Rheinheimera salexigens: one gene and its partner. The protein of the gene in region 1 binds, or shares a complex with, the protein of each later gene. Links are inferred from orthologs where the notes say so. Each region holds a gene or a part of one and is shown on either strand. Other genes may lie near its edges.

Region 1 (3,123 bases):
CGTTGTATCTGAAATTACAGAATCAAACGGCTCTAGCTCTATGGCGTCAGTTTGTGGTGCATCTTTAGCATTAATGGATGCAGGTGTACCAATCAAAGCTTCAGTAGCGGGTATCGCTATGGGCTTAGTCAAAGAAGGCGAAGATTTTGTTGTGCTGTCTGATATCTTAGGTGATGAAGATCACTTAGGCGATATGGACTTTAAAGTGGCGGGTACTACTGAAGGTATTACTGCCCTGCAAATGGACATTAAGATTGATGGTATTACCCAAGAAATTATGCAAATTGCGTTAAAACAAGCAAAAGCAGCGCGCTTACATATTCTAAACGTAATGGACCAAGCTATCAGTGGTCACCGTGATGAAATGTCTGAATATGCACCGCGTATTTACACTATGAAGATTAACCCTGAAAAAATTCGTGAAGTTATCGGTAAAGGCGGCGCTGTTATTCGTCAAATTACTGAAGAGTCAGGCTGTACAATTGAACTTGAAGATGATGGCAGCATAAAAATTGCCGCGACTACCGCTAAAGCAGCTCAAATTGCTATTGATAAAATCAATGCTATTACGGCTGAAATTGAAGTGGGTACTATCTACGAAGGTGAAGTTGTTCGTATCGTTGATTTCGGCGCCTTTGTTAACGTATTACCTGGCAAAGACGGCTTAGTGCATATTTCACAAATTTCTGATGAGCGTGTTAACAACGTATCTGAGCATTTAACGGTTGGCCAAAAAATTAAAGTTAAAGTGCTAGAAGTTGATAAGCAAGGCCGTGTTCGTTTAAGTATTAAAGAAGCGAGCGAGAAACCAGCTGCAGACACTGCAAATGCTGAAGATAAAGCTTAATAGCATGACTAGCCAGTTAGCGCCGTTGGCGCTGCTGGCCGCTTTGCTTGGCGGTTGTGCACAGACTCAAACTGAGCCGCAAGGCTGGTTAATCCCAGAGCCACTGGCGGTTTCATACCGTACAGAGCTTGCTATAGCGCGACTCACTGAAATATTACACCGAGCAGAATTAACAGAAGAGCAAATAGCTCAGCTGTATTATGATCGTGGTGTGATGTATGACAGTGTCGGTTTGCGCTCATTAGCGCGCTTAGATTTTTTACGCGCTTTGCGTTTAAAGCCTGATTTAGCGGATGCTTATAATTTTGTTGGTATTCACCATACTGTTAACGGTGAATATAACCAAGCCTATGAAGCCTTTGATTCTGCATTAGAACTGGCACCAGAGCATGAGTATGCCTACTTAAATCGTGGTATTGCGTTATATTATGCCGGTAAAAGTGAGCTTGCTATCAGTGACTTTGAAACCTTTTTACAACTTAAATCCGATGATGCTTATCGGATGTTGTGGTTATATTTAGCCCAATCAGCAGTCTCAATTGAACAAGCCAGCGTAGCGTTACAACAGCAAGCTTTACAACTTGATGCAGCTAATTGGTCAACAAATTTAGTGGCGTTCTTTAATGGCCAAATCACAGAAGCAGAGTTACTCAATACTGTTGCTGAAGATTTAGTATCAGAGCGGATGCTAGCTGAACGCTTGTGCGAAGTGTATTTTTATCTTGCAAAGTGGCATCACAGCCAACAACGCGATGAGCAAGCACTAAGCTATTATAAGCAAGTGTTAGCAACCAACGTGTTTGAATTTGTTGAACATCGCTATGCCAGAGTAGAAATATCTCGACTGCGCGGTGATCCTGAACAAGCTGAATATGATGGCGAGTTTTAACTTAGCCAAGCTGATATTATCTAAAAAAAGCCAGTTTACTGGCTTTTTTGTCTTTTTGCTGTTGCTAGGCTGTCAGCCTACCGACAACAGCAGCAGTAATGACAATCATTTAATGCAACAAGCTCAGACTGATGCAAGTGCAGCCAATACATTAGCGGCAAAGCGATTAGCCAGTAATGAGTTAGTGGCCGCTTTAAAGTGGTTGCAACAGGCTGCTAGGTTAGGTGATGTCGCGGCTTTAGCCCATGCACTGCAGCTTCAGCAGCGCTTAGAAGGTAAATTAGCCACAGCGCATTGGTTAGCACAGTCTGTAGCCACAAAACAGCTTAAACTGAGTTCGGTAAGCGAACTTCAGCAGCAGCAATTAGGTTTCTGGTCTGAACCAAGTGTTGTTACAAACCCCAGTGTACTAACTGTAGCTGGCTATACCAGCCCTAATGGCTGTGCAGTTACTATTCAGCCAGTAGCCACTCAATTGGCCGGTGTCCAGCAGTGGCGGCTATTACAGCAACAATGGCAACAGCACCCGCAGTTATCACAGCTAGCGGTATGCTATTCTGCTTTGAAGCATGTTAATAGCACCGAATTAAACTGCAGCGAACAAGTTGCTACCCGTATTTCTTGTCAATACCAAGCGTTAGAACCTTTGGTCGCAAAGGCTGATATTAGCCAAGTTGTAATAATAGCTGGTCGCGGTAAAGCCAGTTATAACAACGGTATTATTCAACTACCAGACAATGCGTCTTTAGCCTTATTCCAGCATGAATTTTTCCATTTACTGGGTTTTATTGATGAATATAAATTAGCTGTTAGCAGCGCAGAGCAAGTCTGTCATGCCGAGCTAATCCACCCTAATATTGTGTTAAATAATCAAGTTGAATATTATCTACAGCATTGGCAGCTAAAGGGGAGTGAACTTGAATTAACAGCGGTTGAGAGTTGTAATGCAGTCGGGATTCAAGCTTATAGAATAGTAGCAGCAATCAATCCAATGCAATTTTATGAAGCCAAGATGCCCGCGGTGTATTTACAGCTAGCGCGCAAAGTGTTGCAACAACCTGAGCAGATTATGCCAGTACAATATTACTTTGCTTACCTTGCACGGCAACAGCAAGATTGGCCGTTATGGCAACAGTTTATGCAACAAGCCTCAAAGCGCGGCTATGCGGATGCCCAGCAGGCTTTAAGTTTATAGCTTATGTATATCAGCTAACTTGTTGCTCAATTAATTGTTGTAATTCAAGATCAAGTAAATCAGCATCGCCTAAATTTAATTGTAATAGTCGGCGAAAGTGGCTGGCACTATCAATATCAATAGCCTCACAATGTAAACCTAAGACTTGATCGGTCTGGTGGGCAACGCTAACTTGCATAGTTAGCTCGATAG
Region 2 (3,239 bases), 1.1 Mb from region 1 along the record:
GTGAAGATAAAGTCTAATGCTTGTAAAAAAGCACCATTAACGCCAGCATAAATTGCCATCACAATTAACAGCACAAATAAGGTTGGCATTAAATAGTTGACGGCTCTTTCTAAGCCTTTATGCACCCCTTTACCGACCACAAAAACGGTAACGGCTAACACTACAGCCGACCAAGACATTAACACTACTGGGTCTGCTGTGAATTGACTAAATGCACTACCGGTTTCAGCTGCTGTAGCACCGGTAAATAAACCACTGGCCGTTTTAAAAGTATAAGACAGGGCCCAACCAGCAATAACAGCATAAAAGGATAGAATAAAATAACTTGCGACTAAACCACTCCAACCGGCAATTTGCCAACGGGTACTGGCGCCTGCTTCAATAGCTAAGGTTTTAACTGATAATCCAGGGCTTTGACGACCACGACGACCAATCATCACTTCTGACATCATTACTGGGATACCAATAAGCAAGATACACAGTAAATAGACTAAAACGAAAGCGCCACCGCCGTTTTGGCCCATAATATAGGGAAACTTCCAAATATTACCTAAACCCACAGCTGCACCAGTGGCGGCCAATATAAAAGCTAGACGGCTAGACCATAGCCCATGCATGGATTGTCGTGATGACATAACGTAACCTTTATAATTATTATATTTTTTATACTCATCAGCAAAAAGCGGTATCAATACCGCTTTTTGCTAACTTTATATGTAAATTATTGTTTTGCTAACTGGCTAGCCTGAGTTAGATCAGCCGTAATATAGGCTGCCTCTTCTAAAAACGGATCTAACTTTTCAACTTGCTCAGGAATATCATCTAAAGACGTTATTGCTGGTAAATCGAAACGCTTCAATCGACTATTCACCCGGGCTAATTGCTTGGCTTTGTTTTCATCGCGTTCAGTAATGCGTGACTTTTCGTTAAGCGAGATACGTTTTTCATCTTTATCCAGCTTGTAATCAGCAATATCTTGCATTAAGTATTGAAATTCAGGCTCGTGTTGAATTCTTGCTTCATGCTTAGCAATAAGTTGAGGAATTAACGGGCTAAGATCATTAATGGTCTTGTATTGTGCGGCATTAATGGAATCCCAAGGTAAAGCATATTCCTCAGTACTTTCACCCCATTCTGCTGGTTCAATTGGGCTAGGTAATAAAATATCTGGGATCACACCTTTGTGCTGAGTACTACCGCCATTAATGCGATAAAATTTAGCAATAGTATATTGTACGCTGCCTAATGGGTTTGAGAACATATCATAAATACGGCCTAGACCACGGTGTTGCTGTACAGTACCTTTACCAAAGGTTTGCTCACCTATAACCACTGCGCGGCCATAATCTTGCATGGCAGCAGCAAATATCTCAGAGGCTGATGCACTATAGCGATCCACTAAAACCGTTAAGGCGCCATCGTAATATACGATGCCATCATTATCGCGAGTCTCAGTGACTTTGCCGTCACCTTCACGAATTTGTACTACCGGACCTTTAGCAATAAATAGACCCGTTAATAAGGTCGCTTCTTGCAGTGAACCACCACCATTACCACGTAAATCAACAATAATGCCATCAACATTTTGCTGCTTTAATTCTGCCAATAATTTTTTAACGTCTTCAGCTAAGTTATTATAAAAACCCGGTATGTTAATAACACCAATTTTTTTATCTAGCTCAGAAAGTTGTGGCGTAAACACTTCTGCTTTAGCGGCACGATCTTCTAAACGAATTTTATCACGCACTATCGTCACTATTTGCGCTTTACTAGTGCCAATATCAGCGGCATTAACCACTTGCAGCCTTACCGTGCTGCCTTTTGGACCTTTAATTAAATCGACAACATCATCCAGACGCCAGCCGATAATATCAACAAAGTCTTCTTTATCTTGGGCAACACCAATAATTTTATCTTTCGGCTTTAATTTAGCCGTTAAGTCAGCAGGACCGCCTGGCACTAGGCTTTGGATCACCGTGTAGTCTTCATCTGCACGCAACACAGCACCAATCCCTTCAAGAGAGAGGTTCATTTCTTGTTGAAAACGTTCAGCGTTACGAGGTGATAAATAGGACGTATGGGCTTCGATACTACGAGCAAAAGCGTTCATGACCAATTGAAAGACGTCTTCACTTTCAGTTTGAGCTAAACGTTTTTTAGTGTTTTTGTAACGCTTAGTTAAAATAGTGACGGCTTCTTCATCTGTTTTACCGGCTAATTTTAAATTAAGCGCATCAAATTTTACCCGTTCACGCCAAATTTCATTCAGTTCGGCAACGTCTTTTGGCCACTCGGCGTCTTTTCTATCGTAGACATAAAAGTCATCGACATTAAAATCAAAACCTTTCTCTAACAATGACAAGGCATAATCAAAGCGCTCAGCCCGTTTAGCTAACGTGATGTTGAACATATCAAAAGCAAAACTTAAATTACCTTTATTAATGCCATCATCAAATTGATCACGGTACTGTTCAAAACTATCAATCTCAGCTTTTGTCAGAACATTTCGGTAAAAATCTAAGTTTTTTAGATAAGTATCAAACATTTGTGACGATAATTCATCATCTAGCTGTACAGACTTATAATGGCCGCGGGTAAATAAAGCGGTTATACGTTTACTGGCTGTGGCATGTTGAGAATCTTGAGAGACTACCGGCAACGAAAAAGGCTCTGCCGTCGCGCCAGCTAAAGCATTAATGCTGACAACAGATAATAAGGCTGCTGCCAATAATGATAGTTTATTCATAAGCTACTCTAATAAAGTCAGGCTAAATACAAACTGTCCTGACGGGTTTTAATTACCATACCAGAACCCAATTGCACTGTCACATCACCCTTATTCACTTCTAAAACAGTGGCTAACATGGGTGTTTGACCTAATTTAACCAACACATTTGCACCTACCACCACAGCATCTGCTGCTACGGCTTCAAGTTTAACGGGTGCTGCTGGTGCTGGAGTTCTGGCGGCGTCACTTTTCGGCTTTACTGCTGCTTTAGAGTGGCTAGGTGTAGCTTTGTTCATTGCTTTTTTGTAACGAGGTTTGTCTGTCGCTTTTTCGCTATCGGCTGCAGTAGTTTCTGCTTTAGCAGCTGCTTGGCGTGATTTACGCTTTTCGGCTGCTTTTGCTTTGCTTTCTTTTAACGTAACAGCAGCATGCTCAGCTTGTTGCTCGTCAATTATATCACCCGCTGTGCCTGTTAAATCAACTCGCGCTACACCTTGTTTGGTTGCCGCTA

The links.
Region 2: the proteins of nlpI (region 1) and prc are in contact, whole or in part, in a solved structure (PDB 5WQL), measured with the Escherichia coli proteins. The link is inferred for Rheinheimera salexigens from one-to-one orthologs.

Annotation. Positions count from the first base shown.
Region 1 is NZ_MKEK01000001.1:3,159,343-3,162,465, reverse strand. What follows is about bases 1-2,793. They hold nlpI (lipoprotein NlpI), read left to right. Parts: upstream 1-851; coding sequence 852-1,736; downstream 1,737-2,793. Other genes in these bases: BI198_RS14570 (hypothetical protein), read left to right, coding at 1,723-2,793; pnp (polyribonucleotide nucleotidyltransferase), read left to right, coding at 1-847. Also shown: more of BI198_RS14570, read left to right, coding at 2,794-2,931; BI198_RS14565 (PilZ domain-containing protein), read right to left, coding at 2,942-3,123. UniProt on the Escherichia coli protein: May be involved in cell division. May play a role in bacterial septation or regulation of cell wall degradation during cell division. Negatively controls the production of extracellular DNA (eDNA).
Region 2 is NZ_MKEK01000001.1:2,102,664-2,105,902, forward strand. What follows is about bases 235-3,143. They hold prc (carboxy terminal-processing peptidase), read right to left. Parts: upstream 2,747-3,143; coding sequence 722-2,746; downstream 235-721. Other genes in these bases: BI198_RS09540 (sodium-dependent transporter), read right to left, coding at 235-635; proQ (RNA chaperone ProQ), read right to left, coding at 2,764-3,143. Also shown: more of BI198_RS09540, read right to left, coding at 1-234; more of proQ, read right to left, coding at 3,144-3,239. UniProt on the Escherichia coli protein: Involved in the cleavage of a C-terminal peptide of 11 residues from the precursor form of penicillin-binding protein 3 (PBP3). May be involved in protection of the bacterium from thermal and osmotic stresses.